4 regions of the Staphylococcus ureilyticus genome follow, and region 2 is predicted to be linked to each of the others. Evidence: predicted binding sites of a transcription regulator. Region 2 holds the regulator's gene; each other region holds the start of a gene.

Region 1 (4,701 bases), 930 kb from region 2:
TGGTGGTGCTAAGAACCTTGGTGGTTTATTAAGTACTACTTACGCTAAAGAAGGAGCCAAATTAGTAATCCATCACCATGATGAAAATTCTTTAGATGATGCAAAAGCGACACTTACAAAAGTTGAAAATTTAGGCGGAGAAGGTACATTATTTTCTGGTGATTTGACAAACGTTAATAATGTCCAAGCTTTATTTCAACATGCTGAAGAGACATTTGGAAAAGTTGATATTGCAATAAATACTGTTGGAAAAGTGCTTAAAAAACCTATTTCAGAAACGACTGAAGAAGAATTCGATAGCATGGCGGACATCAACGCAAAGTCAGCTTATTTCTTTATTAAATATGCTGAAAAATCTATGAATGATCATGGTAAAATCATCACTTTGGCTACTGCATTGCTTGCTGCTTACACCGGTTTTTATTCAACTTATGCTGGTGGCAAAGCGCCTGTTGAGCATTATACACGCGCAGCATCCTCAGAATTTATGGATAGAGGGATTTCAGTAAACGCTGTCGCTCCAGGGCCAATGGATACGCCATTCTTCTATCCACAAGAAGGCGATGATGCTGTAGCATTCCATAAATCCCAAGCGCTTCATAACCAACTTACAAAAATAGAAGACATCGCGCCGATTATTACTTTCTTAACTTTAGATGGATGGTGGATCAACGGTCAAACATTATTTGCAAATGGTGGTTATACGACTCGCTAGTTTACTTTTTAATCATAAGGAGGTCATTTTGATATGTATTACTTTTTAGCAATATTTAAAGGGAAAGAAACAGATATCAAAATTATTACAGAAGCCAAGGTAATAGATGAAAAGAATGTATCTGTGCCAAGTCATAATTACGTTAAAGCATTAGCCGAAGAGATTATTGAGCTATCGCATCAAAATAATTTATTCCATAATGATATTAAAAGTATTGCTTTAAGTATAGATAATCCTGAACACATTGGTTATAACAGTGTGGCGTCATTAAAACATGATATGACATCAACATTTGGATTTGAAGCTATCATTGACAATGACTATGAAGAATTGCTAGTTCAACTTATGAAATAGACAAAAAGGTGACTTTATAAGGTCACCTTTTTTAGGAGGTAAATTATGCAAGTCAAACAAGTTGCCGATAATTTAGGTATCAGTGAACACACCATTCGATATTATGATAAAGTAGGGCTCTTTCCTTTTGTTCAGAGAAATAAGAATGGCTATAGAGATTTTTCAGAAGAAGACTTATATTGGATTGAATTTATAAAATGCATGCGTCAGACACATATGCCTATATCAAAATTAAAAGAAATTGCGGAGTTATATCATCAAGGCAGTGACACAAAAACGAAGCGGAAAAATATATTTTTGGAACATCAAAAAAATTTAATTGAACAAAAAAAGATTATAGACCAAGGGCTTCAAACATTAGAAGAAAAATTTAAATTGTTGGAGAATGAATAGATAAAAGTACAGCGCGAGTGGTAGCAGCAAGTGATATACAAATGACTGTTTCCTTTTTTATAGTACCTTACAACAGAAAATGTAATGAATACGTCTGGGACAAAGCAATCATGTTCCAGATTTTTTTATCGTCCTCGGATATATCCTTTTTTGATAAAACATTTTGTCTGTCTAGTTCTCTTTCAATGATTTTCATATTTTCCTTCACACACTTCCAAAACTGTCATAGCAGATGTTATGGATACTTTCACAATTCACTATAATCGTAAAATTTAAAATTTTTGCATAAATTTCAAAAATAATGGTATATTACATGTAAGGGCTTACATACATGAAGAAAGGAGATATTTATCACTCAATATTTTATTAGTTGGATTAAACATAGATAGGAGAAACTGTATGAAAATTATTCCATTTTCAGATTTGAAAGACATCGTAAAAGAAGGTGATGTTATAGCTCTGGCAGCCTTATCTACAGCAAATTTACCAGCTGAGATACTTAAAACGTTAGTCGAACAATATGATGAGGATCAATCACTTAATAATTTAACGTTCATGCTTGCTAATGATATTAGTGACTATAGAGGTGACAGTTATGATTTAGATTCATTCGTTTCAAGGGGTATGGTTAAACGATTAATCACGAGTATTATTACTGGTTCACCAGCAACGATTCAAGCAATGCAGAACAATGAAATAGAGGCTTATTTCCTTCCTCAAGGTGTTATAACCACACATTATCGAGGAAGTACGGAAGCTTTTCCAGGGCCGATTACTAAAATTGGTTTAAATACAAATGTGGATCCACGTTATTCTGGTGGAAAAGTCAATACATGTACGACTGAGGATTTGGTTTCTTTAATAAATATCAATGATGACACTTATTTGAAATATCAGTTTCCAGAAATTGATGTAGCTTTACTAAGAGGTACATATGCTGATGAAGCAGGCAATATTTATATGAAGCATGAGACACACTTAGGAGAAGGTTTTAGTTTAGCAGCAGCTACGCATAAAAATAATGGAAAGGTCATTGTTCAAGTGAAAGAAGTGATTCAAAGTGGTCGTTTCAATCCAAATGAAGTGTTTATACCTGGCAAATTAGTAGATTATATTGTAGTGAACCGTGATCCAAAATATCATAGACAAGTGATTCAAACGTACTATGATCCGGCACTTTCAGGACATTATCAAATTACAGAGATGCGAGAACCATATATAGAATTGAACACTCGAAAAGTAATTTTGAGACGTGCTGCTCAATTTTTACTTCAAGGTGATGTCATCAGTATTGGTTTTGGCATAAATAATGAGTTATCCAATGTTTTAACTGAAGAAGGGGTTAACAATTTAGTACAGCCCAATATAGATACAGGCGTGTTTGGTGGTTTGATTAGCAGCGGAAAATATTTTGGTATGAACTATAACTTAAGTGCACGTATGAGACACGATATGACTTGGGATTTCATTTATAACGGAGGCGTTGATATAGCCTTTCTAAGCTTTGCTCAAGTAGATTCCAAAGGTAATGTAAATGTCTCAAAATTTGGCAATAAAATGAATGGCTGTGGTGGGTTTATCGACATAAGTCAAACGGTAAAAACAATTGTCTTTTCCGGTTCATTAGTTGTCGGGGGTCAACTAAGTTATGAACAGCGCAAGGTTAATGTAGAACAAGAAGGTCACATACCAAAATTTATCAATGAAATTGATAATATTGATTTCAATGTTGAAAATGCGTTTTTGCTTGAACAAGAGATTTACTTTGTCACCGAAAGGGCTGTATTTGAACTCACACAACAGGGATTAATGCTCATTGAAATAGCTCCTGGTCTTGATTTAGAGCGAGATATTCTAGCAAATATGGAATTCAAGCCGCTCATTGCAACGCATTTGAAAGAAATAAATAGCGATATTTATCAAGATAAGTGGGGAGGATTGTCTGATGCAATAAAGTCGGATTATCGTATTTAAACTAAGGGGGAGAAAAATATGAACTACGACTGGATTAAAACAAGAGCGACATTTGATGATGAAAAAGCCGCAGTGATTGACCCATTCAAAGGCACAGAATGGACTTATCAAGATTTAAATATTCGTGCAGAAAATTTAGCTAATCATTTACAAGATCAAGGTGTAAAACGTGGCGATGTCGTCGGTATATTTACACCTAATGACGTAGCATTATTAGATTTGATGTTCGCTTCATTTAAATTGGGGGCTGTATACTTACCAATTAACTGGCGTTTGAAAACACAGGAAATAAAAAGTGTGATTGCAGATTCAAATGTCAAACTCATTTTTTACGCTGAGAAGCATGTCTCAAGTTTAGAAGGTATTGCAGATGACTTACTGCACATGGATATTGACTCAAAAGTATATGATGATATAGTAGATCCTTCGCAACACCGTCCTTTCAATACTGTTAATGTGGAAGGAAACGATTTAGCATCGTTAATGTATACAAGCGGTACAACGGGATTACCTAAAGGAGTTATGTTTTCATACGATTCTTTTGTAAATAATCCAATCAATATTGCACTGACTTATAAAATTAATTCGACATATACAACAATTATTTCCACACCAATGTTCCATGTCTTAGGATTTAACGATTTGACGCTGCCTTTATTAATGGCTGGAGGCACTCTGATATTACAGCGTTATTTTAATGGCGAAGCGCTAAATGATTTAATGGCTCAGTACAAACCAAATTATTTAATTCAGATTCCAACGATGTATTATGCCATGTTGGTAGCAGAAAATTTCGACTTAAAAAACTTTGAAAGTATCGATTTCTTAATTCAAGGTGGTTCATCACCTTTACCAATGGTGCAAAAGAAATTTAATAGTTTAGGCTATTCAATTATTAACGGTTATGGCTTAACTGAAGCACCGCTCGTAATGGTCAATACACCGGAAAATGGTGCGCAGAAACCAGGCAGTATTGGTAAACCAGTCATGTTTATGGATATATGCATATTCGATGATAACTTTGAAGAGGTAGAAGTTGGTGAAATCGGTGAACTTGGCGTTCGTGGTAATAATATAACACCTGGTTACTGGAACAAACCTGAAGAAACTGCAAAAACATTTCATGGCGAATATTTCTTAACAGGCGATTTAGCAAAAGTAGACGAAGATGGTGATGTCTATATCGTTGATCGTCGTAAAGAAATGATTATTACTGGTGGTGAGAATGTCCTACCTTCCGAAGTGGAAACGGTATTAGCAGAACA
Region 2 (4,701 bases):
TATTGTCCATCTCAATTCAACTCAGCATAACATTTATGCATCATTTGTTTTTATTTCATTCCTATTTAATTAGATTTGTCTTTTTATCGATTCAAAGCGCTATGGCTTCTCTTCTTCAATATCATTACACCTTGTATGATGTTTAATCAATATATGATTCCTATGACTAAGACCACATCAGATCAACAATGCTTAACATAAGTTCTGTTTCATCAACATTCATCCCTATAAATAGTTTCTAACTTAATATTAATATTAGTATAGCTTTATTAAATGCCTTAATTTAACTTTTCGCACATTATTTTGACATCATAAATGTTCATATAGACTGTAATTGAAATGATATTCTATCATCTGACAGACAATTCGCTTTGATATGTAAATCATTTTTACTATCTCTTCCAATCAATCTACTTGGCACTGTAAACATCCTCTATTTTATCATATTGTAATCCCTTTAAATACTATTAAAATCAAAGTCAACTTGCTTTATAAACACTTTTAACAATTGACAACTTTATGAATAACACTTTCAAAAAATCATCAATATACTTTGTTAGTTTTAAGAAAATTTATAAATAGTTCAACTCGGACTAACCTCGTTTAACCTTACAACGCGTGTAACTAAATGAGAAATTTTTATAGAACTAAATAAAGTCCGAAACATAAAATATGTCTCGGACTTTTTTTCTGTAGTCAGCCTTTAACGAAGTGAAATCACTTCATATAGCATTGTGTTTTATCTTATTCAGATATTCAAATTTAGTTTTATATCACTAAGCTTTCTGAACAGTGATTGTCCAAGAAGCATCATCAAGTTGTTCATAATTAGTAACTGGGTAACCTTCTTCAGCTGCCCAATTTGGAATTGCTTCAGTTGCTTGGGTACAATCAAAATCAATTTTTAATTCGTCCCCGTTCTCTAAAGTAGTCATTTTCTTCTGTGCTTCAATCAAAGGAAAAGGACAAACCATACCTACTGTACCTAATTCATATACCATAATGAAATCCTCCTAAAAATTAAAATTTACGTCGTCTGTGTTTGTGTAGAAACTTTTTGCGTTGTAGATTTTTGAGCTTTTTTCATTGGTTTGATAAATATGAAGTAACTCATAAACCAAGCACCTAATATCATTGATGCAAGCGCGATCCAACCTTTCCAAGACATTGTAGCTGTTTCAACTAAACCATTTCCGATAGAGCAACCGCCTGCTACTGATGCACCAAATCCCATACATACGCCACCAATAACACTATTGCGGATTGTTTTTTTATCTGGTAATCTCCACTTAAATTCTCTAGCACCTTTTGCTGCAATATAAGAACCAGCAAAGATACCTAAAACAAGAAAGACACCCCAATCTAATAGTTGGACATCACCAGTTACAAAGAATTGAACAATGTTTGCAGATGGTGTTGTAATGCCTAAACCGTACATTCTACCAGTAGATTCACTCACTGGCCAAGCCAATAATGCAATGAGTCCAACTGCAATAGCTGCAACAAATGGATGGTATTTTTTTCAAATAAATAATAGCGAATTCCTGTAAATTTTTGTTTTAACTTTGGTACGGCAATTTTGGGTTTTGGTTTGCGTAGTGTTTTTACAACAAATATGAGCGTTATCATTGTTAATAAAGTGACCCAAATCCATGTCGGAATACCTGTAGTTTGAGCCATACTTGTATTTACATTAGTAGGTTTATTGATACCGTCCATTAAAGGTAATAATAAACCAAATTTAGTAGCAGCTGATGTAAATGCATATGCAATAAGTGCTATCCAACTACCAATTAATCCTTCTCCTGCTCTATACCATGTGCCAGTTGCACAACCGCCTGCTAATATAATGCCAATACCAAAAATAAATGAGCCAATAACCGTACCTATGATTGGATATGTGGACTCTGGTATTTGCACTAATCCTGTTGAAGTTAAAACGAGTAGTCCGATACTTTGAACGGATATTGCTATTAATAAGGCATAAAACATTTTATTACTTTTTTGGATATACATATCCCTAAATCCACCAGCAAGACAAAACCGTGTACGTTGCATGACAAACCCCAAAAGTCCGCCTACGATTAAGCCACTGATTACTAACCACGTCATAACATTACCTCTTTTCCGATGAAATTAATATGAATTATCATATTAGATTTACAGTGAAATTTCAACCTTTCTGTTTTAAGTCTTATGAAAAGAAGTGCTATGAAAACTTGCTAGTAAAAAAACTTTGCATAGACAACTAAACATCAAAAATGTTTGCATCTATACAAAGTTAATATTAAAAATTATTATTTATTACTGTAATTTTTCATAAAGAAAAGTAAAGATTGTAGTTCAATCCCTAAATCAATATGATGAACTTGAACATCTGATGGCGTATAAACACGTGTTGGTGTAAAATTTAAAATCCCTTTAATGCCAGCTTCAACTAATGTATCTGCAACTTGTTGTGCTGCATTTTCAGGCGTTGTTAATATCACGACATCAATTTGCTCTTGCTTTAAGACATCGGTAATTTTCGAAAATGGGCTTACAACCACATTGCCTATTTGTGTTCCTATCACATCATCTCGTATATCGAACGCCTCTGTAATAGTCATTTCATCATGAATAGAAAAATTATATGTTAGTAATGCTTTACCTAGGTTCCCTACACCTACGATGGCTATTTTAATTTCATCATTTTCACTTATTTCATTTTTAAAAAAATGTAACAAGCTATCAATATTATAACCATACCCTTTTTTGCCTAATTCACCAAAATAAGAAAAATCACGACGAATTGTTGCAGAATCAATGTTCAAACCTTCACTAATTGTTTTAGAATTAACTCTGTCTATCCCTTTAGATTTCAAAGTATTGACGAATCTATAATATAACGGTAACCGTTTTAACGTGGCACGAGGAATCTTTTCGCTTTGGTTAGCCAAGATCTTGTCCTCCTATACTATAATGTCTAATTAATCTTATAATTACTACAACATTATACATTAATACATTATAAAAATAAACACTGGTAGTTTTAACAACACGCAGAATACGGTAGAATGATAATGAATAGAGAGGTGCAAAATCGGATGATATTATTACAATTAAATGACATTACTAAATCATTCGACGGAGAAGATATTTTTAACAATGTAGATTTTGAAGTGAAAACTGGTGAACGTATTGGTATCGTAGGACGTAACGGTGCTGGTAAATCTACATTAATGAAAATTATTGCTGGCGTCGAAGGTTATGATAGTGGACATGTTTCAAAAAGTAAAAATTTAAAACTTGGTTATTTAACACAACAAATGACACTCAACACAAACCAAACTGTGATTGAAGAAATGTCTAAACCTTTTGAAAATATGAAAAAGCTAGAAGCTGAAATGAAAAAAGAAACAGATTGGTTAGCACAACATGCAAATGCATATGATACAGACGAATATAAAAGTCATATCGATCGTTATGAATATTTATCCAATGAATTCGAACAACAGGATGGATATCAATATGAAAGTAAAATAAAAACCGTGCTCCATGGACTGAATTTTACTGAAGCGGATTTCAATCGCCCTATTAATGATTTTAGTGGTGGTCAAAAAACTAGGCTTTCATTAGCCCAAATGTTATTAAGTGAACCTGATTTATTATTACTTGATGAACCTACTAACCATTTGGATATGGAAACAACACAATGGTTAGAAAGTTATTTAAACTATTTTAAAGGTGCTATTGTTATCATTAGCCATGACAGATATTTTTTAGATAAAATAGTCAATCAAATCTATGATGTAGCCCTTGGCGATGTGCAACATTATATAGGTAATTATAAACAATTTATTGAAAAAAGAGATAAGTATTATGAAAAACGCATGCAAGAATATGAACGTCAACAAGATGAGATTAAACGCTTAGAAACTTTTGTTGAGAAAAATATAGCAAGGGCTTCAACTACTGGTATGGCAAAAAGCCGTAGAAAAATGCTTGAAAAAATGGAAAGAATCAATAAACCAATGATTGATGCCAAAAGTGCTAATATCCAATTTGACTTTGATAGAAATACAGGAAATGATGTTTTCCATATCAAAGATTTAGATATTGGATATGAGCAGCCAGTTACCAAAGGTATCAATATTGAAGTGACTAAAGGAGACCATATCGCCATTATTGGGCCTAACGGTATCGGAAAATCGACTTTAATCAAAACAATTGCAGGTATTCAACCGAAATTGAACGGAGAAATCACTACTGGTGCAAATTTAAAAATCGGTTACTATGATCAAAAACAAGCTGAATTCAAATCTAGTAAAACAATACTAGATTATCTGTGGGACCAATACCCTTCAATGAATGAAAAAGATATTCGCGCAGTACTCGGCCGATTTTTATTTGTACAAGAAGATGTTAAAAAAATCATTAATGACCTTTCTGGTGGTGAAAAAGCTAGATTGCAATTAGCTTTATTAATGCTTGAGCGTAACAATGTACTTATCTTAGATGAACCTACAAATCATCTCGATATAGATTCAAAAGAAATGTTAGAGCAAGCATTGGATCATTTTGAAGGTACGATTTTATTTGTTTCTCACGATCGTTATTTTATAAATCAACTTGCAAACAAAGTTTATGATTTGGACATTCATGGTGGCACAATGTATTTAGGAAATTATCAATATTTTATTGAGAAAAAAGAAGAAAATG
Region 3 (4,701 bases), 110 kb from region 2:
AGTACACGGTAGATATCACTTACTTTGTTGCTTTGTAAAATATAGCCGTTACGCGTATCAACTGTGTTCCAATATATATCACTTGTTGTAGAATGATTTGGATACGCACAATGGTTACGTGAAATTGTTTGTACCATTTCTAATGGGTCGCATCCGAAAGTACTATTTAGAACATCAGAATCTCTAAATAATGCACAAATTGACACACATGTTGTCCAGTTTGGCAATACTCTCTCTTTTTCAATTTGTACTAGTGTCTTTTTTGAAAGACCAATTGTTTGTGCCATCGTATCTTGCGTATAACCCGCTTCGATGCGCACCATTTTAAATTTTGTTTGAATTAAATCTGTAAAATTCTGTCTATCCATTACTTTAATCTACCTTTCATAAAAGAATATTTTATCCGGACACAAGAAATTGCAATAATACACGTTTCTTGAAACACAAATTACATCTTAATACAATTTGCGATAAAATAAAAGAGCGAAATGATATTTTCGTTGTTTTTTGTTATTTGCGAAATTATCTAAATAATCAATCTTATATCTTATAATTAACTTAAACATTTTTAGTACTTTTACTGTAAGCGTATAACAAGTATGAAATGTGATTATATTTTTCACTTATTACTCTTTTGATATAAAAACACCATTTATTATTATATCTTAAATTTTACTTTTTGGCATACCATTTGCCTTAAATAATCGAAATTAATCATTTGTTTGCATTTTTCAGAATTTTCATTATAATCAGGGTTACTTTGATAATTGAGGTGTAAAAAAATGACAGAGAAATATATATTACTTGCAACTTGTACAGATAAAGTCGGTATTACTTCACTAATTACTAATAAAATTGCTCAATATGATTCTAATATTCTACATTTAGACCATTTTACAGAATATGACCATTCATCAAATGATACAGGTCAATTATATTTACGATTGGAATTTGAAAATGTGCCTTCATTGAAAGAAGATTTAGAAACAACGTTGCAAACACATCAAATAGATTTTAAACTCTTTGACAATCAACAACATACAAAAATAGCACTTTTTGTTTCTAAGGAAGATCATGCTTTCAACGAAATTTTATTACGTGTTAACAGAAATGAATTGCCTGCCGAAATTGTGTGTATCGTTAGTAATCATGAAAACAATAGGCAATTCGCAGAAACGCTTCATATTCCTTTTTATTACATACCGAGCAACGAAGATAAAGCGATTGTGGAAAGAAAAATACTAGATGTTTGTTCTGAGCATCAAGTTGAACTCATTGTTTTAGCAAAATACATGCAAATACTATCCGACCATTTTGTCAGTCACTATCCAAACCAAATCATCAATATTCATCACTCATTCCTACCATCATTTATAGGTGCTAACCCTTATAAACAAGCATGGGAACGCGGTGTCAAATTGGTCGGAGCAACAAGTCATTATGTTACTTCTGATTTAGATGAGGGCCCTATCATAGATCAAGACGTTATACGAATTAATCATCGGTACAATGTACAAGATTTACGTAAAATTGGTCGGCATGTTGAATCAAGTGTGTTAGCTCAAGCTGTCGAATATCATGTGCTGCATAAGGTAATTGTCACTGCGAGTAGTAAGACTATTGTTTTTAATTAAAAACTTTAAAAGACCTGAGACCGATATCTGCCTCAGGTCTTTTTATTCGAAGCGTAACGCAATCTCAACAACTTTAAAAAGAAACTTTGATATTTTTAAGCATCTTACTTACTTTCTTTAATTTTAACTTTTACAATATCCCTTCTTAAAAAATTAATAGTATATCAATGTGTCTTCGTTAAGTTGTGCTATTAAATAATTATAATTCCTCAACCTATCAACACTACTTAACTTTAATTTATGGTTGTTTTCACTTTTTACTAAACACTTTTGCCAATCTACTTTATATATTGTTTTGTATATGACATATCATTATATACACATTAAAAACTGTTCTATAACAGAACTACAATTGATATTAAGTGTATTACTTTTTAATACAGATTCCAAAAGCTTTCACATTTTAGATTAAAATTATTCAAAAACTTTGTGATTTTTTTAACAAAACAAATGATATAATTATTGTGAAATAAAATAACATACTTTTGGAGGTAATGATATGTTAAAAGAAAATAATATGCAATCCACAGCATGGAATGATTTTAAAAAAGGTCGCTGGCAACATCATGTAGATGTAAGAGAATTTATTCAACTCAATTACACATTGTACGAAGGTGATGATCAATTTTTAGCAAGTCCCACAGAGGCAACAACTCAGCTTTGGGATCAAGTCATGCAATTATCTAAAGAAGAGCGTAATCGCGGTGGCATGTGGGACATGGACACAAAAGTTCCTTCTACCATTACTTCACACGAGGCAGGTTATTTAAATAAAGAATTAGAAAGCATTGTTGGGGTCCAAACCGATAAACCATTCAAACGTTCGATGCAACCTTTTGGTGGTATTCGCATGGCCAAAGCAGCTTGTGAAGCGTATGGTTATGAGTTAAATAGTGAAACTGAAAAAATATTTACTGACTATCGTAAAACGCATAACCAAGGAGTATTCGATGCATACTCCAAAGAGATGTTAAATTGCAGAAAGGCTGGAATCATTACTGGACTTCCAGATGCGTACGGCCGTGGACGTATTATTGGAGATTATCGCAGAGTCGCTTTATATGGTGTAGACTTCCTAATGCAGAAAAAAATGGAAGATTTCAACAATATGTCTAAAGAAATGTCAGAAGATGTCATCCGATTACGCGAAGAATTGTCTGAACAATACCGAGCATTAAATGAATTAAAAACATTAGGTAATATTTATGGATTTGATTTAAGTCGCCCAGCCTATAACTTTAAAGAAGCAGTACAATGGTTGTACTTAGCATATTTAGCCGCAATTAAAGAACAAAACGGGGCAGCTATGAGCTTAGGCCGTACTTCAACATTTTTAGATATCTATGCTGAAAGAGATTTAAACAATGGATTGATTACAGAACGTGAAGTACAAGAAATCATTGACCATTTTATTATGAAATTACGTATCGTTAAATTTGCTCGAACACCTGATTATAACGAATTATTTTCTGGTGACCCTACTTGGGTAACAGAATCAATTGGAGGTGTAGGTATTGATGGACGTGCATTAGTAACTAAAAACTCGTTCCGTTTCTTACATTCACTAGATAATTTAGGTCCAGCACCTGAACCAAACCTCACAGTATTATGGTCAGTTCGCCTACCTGACAATTTTAAAACATATTGTGCAAAAATGAGTATAAAAACAAGCGCAATTCAATATGAAAATGATGACTTAATGAGAGAATCTTATGGTGATGATTATGGTATTGCATGCTGTGTATCTGCTATGACGATTGGAAAACAAATGCAATTTTTTGGTGCTCGTGCTAATTTAGCAAAAACATTATTATATGCGATCAATGGTGGCATAGATGAAAAATCAGGTCAACAAGTCGGACCATCATATGAAAGTATAAAATCAGAAGTACTCGACTTCGATGAGGTATTTGAAAAATTTGATAAAATGATGGATTGGTTAGCTGGAGTATATATTAATTCACTTAATGTCATCCATTATATGCATGATAAATATAGTTATGAACGTATTGAGATGGCACTGCATGATACAAATATCATTAGAACAATGGCTACAGGTATAGCTGGCCTTTCTGTTGCTGCAGATTCATTATCTGCAATCAAATATGCAAAAGTAAAACCTATTCGTGATGAAAATGGCGTTGTAACAGATTTTGAAATCGAAGGTGATTTCCCAAAATATGGTAATAATGACGTACGTGTTGATGATTTAGCAATCGACCTTGTAGAGCGCTTTATGACAAAATTACGTAGTCATAAAACTTATCGTAATTCAGAACATACGATGAGTGTGTTAACGATAACATCAAATGTAGTATATGGTAAAAAGACAGGAAATACACCAGATGGACGTAAAGCCGGAGAGCCCTTTGCACCAGGTGCAAACCCAATGCATGGACGCGACCAAAAAGGTGCACTTTCATCATTAAGTACAGTTGCAAAAATACCTTATGATTGTTGTAAAGACGGCATATCCAATACATTTAGTATCGTTCCAAAATCACTAGGTAAGGAAAGTAATGATCAATGTAAAAATCTCACAAGTATGTTGGATGGCTATGCTATGCAACACGGACACCACTTAAACATTAATGTGTTTAATAGGGAAACGTTACTAGATGCAATGGAACATCCTGAAGCATATCCACAATTAACGATTCGCGTATCTGGTTATGCGGTTAACTTTATTAAATTAACACGCGAACAACAATTAGATGTTATTTCACGTACTTTCCATGAAAAAATGTAATTTGAATTTAAGGTGGCCTCTATATGCTAAAAGGACATTTGCATTCTGTTGAAAGTTTGGGTACCGTTGATGGTCCAGGACTACGATATATATTATTTACTCAAGGGTGTTTATTAAGATGTTTATACTGTCATAATCCCGATACTTGGAAAATAAATGATTATACACGCGCAGTCACAGTTGAGGAAATGGTAAATGAAATAACTCCTTTCAAACCATATTTCGATGCATCAGGTGGGGGCGTGACAGTCAGTGGCGGTGAACCATTATTACAAATCAAATTTTTAACCGCCTTATTTCAATCATTAAAAGCACATG
Region 4 (4,701 bases), 330 kb from region 2:
GAACCATTTACTGCAACGTATCAAACGATTGATCCGGTAAAAGATATCAAAGTATTTACATTGCAAAATGTATCTCCGCAAATTGAACGTCATGATAAGATGTATCAACGTAAAATGATGCAAAAAACAATTTCTGCTCAAGAAAATGAAAGAAAACGTATTTCAAGAGAGTTACATGATAGCGTTGTTCAAGAAATGCTGAATATTGATGTTGAGTTAAGGTTGTTAAAATATCAGCAAGAAATACAAGATTTAGTTGCTGACTCAAAACATATAGAAGGGCTTATGTCCAAACTCATTGATGATATACGCAACCTTTCTGTTGAATTGAGGCCTTCATCTTTGGATGATTTAGGATTAGATGCAGCGTTCAAAACATATTTTAAACAAGTTGAATCTAATTACGGCATGGAGATTATTTATCATTCAAGTATAGATGCACAACGGTTTGACAATGAAATAGAAACGGTTGTTTATCGAGTAGTACAAGAAGCATTATTTAATGCAATTAAGTATGCTAATGTGGACAAAGTTGAAATTGACTTACATTATAATCGTAATAGGTTAATAGCTGAAGTCGTTGATAGAGGTACAGGATTTAGTGAAACTGATAAGCCACAAGGTACTGGATTAGGTATTTATGGTATGTATGAACGTGCAGAATTAGTAAATGCTGAAGTAAATGTCGACAGTCAAATTGGAAGAGGTACAATAGTGACTTTGGAAGTTCCAATTTAAGGGAGTAAGGAGAATAAACTTTGAGAATAGTTATTGCGGATGATCATGCTGTAGTCAGAACAGGATTTTCTATGATTCTAAACTATCAAGATGATATGGAAGTTGTCGGAACAGCTGCTGATGGCTTAGAAGCCTATCAAAAAGTAATGGAACATAAACCAGATGTATTAATTATGGATTTGAGTATGCCGCCTGGAGAATCAGGATTGATTGCTACTAATAAAATAGCGGAAAGTTTTCCAGAAACAAAAATTCTAATATTAACAATGTACGATGACGAAGAGTACTTATTTCATGTATTAAAAAATGGCGCCAAAGGTTATATCTTAAAAAATGCTCCAGATGAGCAACTTATTTTAGCAATAAGAACTGTATATCAAGGTGAAACATATGTAGATATGAAATTAACGACTTCTTTAGTGAATGAATTTATTAGTAATAGTTCCAATGATGAAGCGGCTACATCAGATCCTTTTAAAATTTTATCTAAAAGAGAAATTGAAATATTACCTTTGATTGCCAAAGGTTATGGTAATAAAGAGATTGCAGAAAAATTGTTTGTATCTGTAAAAACAGTAGAAGCACATAAAACACATATTATGCAAAAATTAGATTTAAAATCAAAACCAGAATTAGTAGAATATGCGATGAAGAAAAAACTGATTGATTTTTAATCGAGCTACTTTGAGCAATAAATGACAAGAATAGAGACATAATTTATTTATAAACTTATGTAGATTTTTAGGATATAGTGTTTTATCAAACAACTAATGAAAAAGGATTAATCCGTATCGTTAATGGATTAATCCTTTTTATATGACTAAACTGTATTTTTTACCGTGCATACTTGCGTGTGGATACGGTTTGAACTTTGACATTGATATCTATTCTTTGCTTAGTGTCAGTATGTTATTAATTCGTTATAAATAATATCAGTAAACATGATTTAGAATCAGTATTTTGATTAATATAGCAAAGGTTATTTTGGTCTTCGTTTACATACGAAATTTATCCATTAACCTAGGTAAATGAGTCCGTATTCTTCTAATGTTCTTTAACTTTTTTCTAGTTTTTTGTGCAAATAAAATTCACGTTGAATTTTTCATTTAAAAAAGAATAGGGGAAATTTTAGAGAACTTAAGGGATAATCCTTATGTTTATTATTTCACAAAGATTTTACAATAGCTATATAGCCAGTATTCTACAAGATTAACATTTCACAAACTTCGTATATTATACCGGTTTTACCTTTCATAATTTAGTTCTTAATACTTCATAATAAATTATATTGATGTAGGCACTTGTAGAATACTAGGCTTAATGATAAAAAATTAAATGTAGGTGAATGTAATGAACAAAGCTAGTGGTGGATTTCAGTTAACTTTACAATCTTTAAGTTTAGTTGTGGGTTTTATGGCGTGGAGCATTATTGCACCACTAATACCATTTATATCTCAAGAAATTAATATAACTGGGAATCAACTTTCAATTATTTTAGCCATACCTGTGATCTTAGGTTCTATATTAAGAGTACCTTTTGGTTATTTAACGAACATAATAGGAGCTAAATGGGTGTTTTTCTGTAGTTTTATCATTTTATTATTTCCAATTTATTTTTTGAGTCAGGCTCAAGGGACAAGAATGCTTATGGCATCAGGATTTTTTTTAGGCGTTGGAGGTGCGATATTTTCTGTTGGTGTGACATCAATACCTAAATATTTTCCTAAAGAGCGTGTTGGTTTAGCAAATGGAATTTATGGCATGGGTAATATTGGAACTGCAATTTCTTCATTTTTAGCTCCTTCAATTGCATCAATGATTGGATGGCAATCGACGGTCAGAAGTTATTTAGTAGTGATCGTTATATTTGCTATTTTCATGTTCTTTTTTGGTGATCCGAAAGAGGAAAAAGTAAAGGTGCCTTTAGTTGAACAAACTAAACGTTTATTTAAAGATTCGAAATTATATTACTTATCATTCTGGTATTTCATTACTTTTGGTGCATTTGTAGCATTTGGTTTATTTTTACCGAATTATTTAGTGCAACAATTTGGTATTAGTGAAGTGGATGCTGGTTTACGCTCAGGTGTATTCATTGCACTTGCAACATTTTTGAGACCATTAGGAGGTATATTAGGAGATAAGTTTAATGCGGTAATGTTATTGATGATAGATTTTACATTGATGATTGTAGGCGCAATTATTTTAGGATGCTCAAACCATATTTTATTATTTACGATAGGTTGTTTACTAATTAGTGTTTGTGCAGGTTTGGGGAATGGACTAATTTTTAAACTTGTGCCTTTATATTTTAGTAAAGAGGCAGGTACTGCAAATGGTATTGTTTCTATGATGGGCGGTTTGGGGGGATTCTTCCCACCGATTGTTATTTCTTATGTCACAATAGTTACAGGTTCCAGTCATTTAGCGTTTTTATTACTAGCGATATTTGGAATTATAGCATTAACAACAATGTCGAGAATGGTTAAAAGTGTAAACTGAAACTATAAATTTAATAAAAAAAGCAACACTTCACTTTTAGGAAGTGTTGCTTTTAATGTTTAATCAATTTGAATATTATAAGAAGACTCTTTTTTCTCTTTTTTAGGTAGCGTCACATTTAGCATGCCATTTTCGTAAGCAGCTTTAATGCCATTTTCATCAACATTATCAAATTGATATTGACGTTTTACATCACTAAAGCTACGTTCTTGATGAATCATGCGTCCATTTTCATCTTCTTTATTATTTTCAAATGATTGTTTGCCTTCTATTGTTAAAACATTATTTTCAAATTGAAGATTAATATTTTCTTTTTTCATACCTGGTAATTCTGCTTCTACTACGTAAGCATCTTCAAGTTCTTTGACATCTGTTTTAATGCTATTACTTCCTGGAAATTGATCGAAAAATTGACGTCCAAAGTCTCTGAATAAATCACTAGGATTTGCATCGAAAAATGAATTATCGAATGGTTTCATATTGAATGCCATAAAGCATCTCTCCTTATATAATAAATTTATTTTGTTACGATTTAATCAATATTAATTTGTTTTTTTGTATGGTTAATAGGTAACGTAACATTTAATATACCATCGTTTAGCATTGCTTTAATATTAGGTTCATCTACATTTTTAAATATAAATTGTCTACTTTGATTATTAAAATTGCGCTCTTTAATCAAGTAATTATATTGGTTTTGAGTTGTTGTAGAAGTATTTGTAACACTGATTGTTAATGTCTTTTCATCAAATTGAATATCTATATCTTCTTTACTGTAACCTGGCAGTTCAGCCATGACTTGATATGCAGCACTTGATTCATATACATCTACTTTAAAATCATGATGCTCAGTTAATAAATTTTCTAGAATATCTGTAGAAAGATTTTGAGTGTTTTGCATCATTTTTCACCTCTCCTTTAACCTTATATTTATATTATAATACATTAGTCAAAGAAAGTCAAACTATGAGCGTTGATTATTCTAAATGTACGATCATATCAAAAATGGCGTATCAATGATTGTTAACATAAGTATAATTAGAAAAAATAAAAAAGAGGCAAGTTTAAGTTTAAAATAGCATAAATAAACTACACACTTTAAACGTTTCTTTGCCTCTTAATATATTAAATTTCTTTAGTGAAATGTTTATTCACAAAATTTTGTAGTGTCTCTTTTAAGTGAACGGCTTCATCGATATCCATATCAAATTCACCAAAAACTTTTCTAGAGACACCGGATAATGAATCTTGAACTTTTGCACCATGTTCGGTAAGTGCAATTTGTAAATTACGTTCATCATCAATCTCACGTGTTCTACTAACAAACCCTTTTTTTTCTAATTTTTTTAGTAATGGTGTTAGCGTACCTGAATCAAGATAAACGCGTTGTCCAAGTGTTTTGATGTTGATTTTTTCATTTTTTTTAATTGCGAGCATAACAATATAACCAGTATATGTTAA

Evidence for each region. The regulator Rex, encoded in region 2, represses fermentation and respiration genes when NADH is low (regulators of the CRP and FNR family bind a similar motif). The targets are predictions, from matches to a motif close to TTGTGAAATATTTCACAA.
Region 1: a site for Rex is predicted at 1,698-1,715, ahead of fadX (fatty acid degradation protein FadX). Genes of this name have one in related genera too.
Region 3: a site for Rex is predicted at 2,062-2,079, ahead of pflB (formate C-acetyltransferase). Genes of this name have one in related genera too.
Region 4: a site for Rex is predicted at 1,892-1,909, ahead of MUA21_RS10225 (nitrate/nitrite transporter). Genes of this name have one in related genera too.

The regions. Positions count from the first base shown of each region.
Region 1 covers NZ_CP094825.1:2,644,900-2,649,600, reverse strand. The annotation lists gene MUA21_RS13120 (SDR family oxidoreductase) at 1-715, shown strand, start outside; gene MUA21_RS13115 (hypothetical protein) at 749-1,069, shown strand; gene MUA21_RS13110 (MerR family transcriptional regulator) at 1,115-1,462, shown strand; gene fadX (fatty acid degradation protein FadX) at 1,862-3,436, shown strand; gene fadD (long-chain-fatty-acid--CoA ligase FadD) at 3,455-4,701, shown strand, end outside.
Region 2 covers NZ_CP094825.1:1,711,326-1,716,026, forward strand. The annotation lists gene MUA21_RS08510 (sulfurtransferase TusA family protein) at 777-1,001, opposite strand; partial or broken gene MUA21_RS08515 (YeeE/YedE family protein) at 1,028-2,112, opposite strand; gene MUA21_RS08520 (redox-sensing transcriptional repressor Rex) at 2,298-2,939, opposite strand; gene abc-f (ribosomal protection-like ABC-F family protein) at 3,087-4,701, shown strand, end outside.
Region 3 covers NZ_CP094825.1:1,597,753-1,602,453, forward strand. The annotation lists gene xdrA (XRE family transcriptional regulator XdrA) at 1-368, opposite strand, end outside; gene purU (formyltetrahydrofolate deformylase) at 783-1,634, shown strand; gene pflB (formate C-acetyltransferase) at 2,134-4,383, shown strand; gene pflA (pyruvate formate-lyase-activating protein) at 4,407-4,701, shown strand, end outside.
Region 4 covers NZ_CP094825.1:2,043,810-2,048,510, reverse strand. The annotation lists gene MUA21_RS10235 (sensor histidine kinase) at 1-738, shown strand, start outside; gene nreC (nitrate respiration regulation response regulator NreC) at 759-1,412, shown strand; gene MUA21_RS10225 (nitrate/nitrite transporter) at 2,089-3,240, shown strand; gene MUA21_RS10220 (Hsp20/alpha crystallin family protein) at 3,300-3,731, opposite strand; gene MUA21_RS10215 (Hsp20 family protein) at 3,773-4,144, opposite strand; gene MUA21_RS10210 (MarR family winged helix-turn-helix transcriptional regulator) at 4,366-4,701, opposite strand, start outside.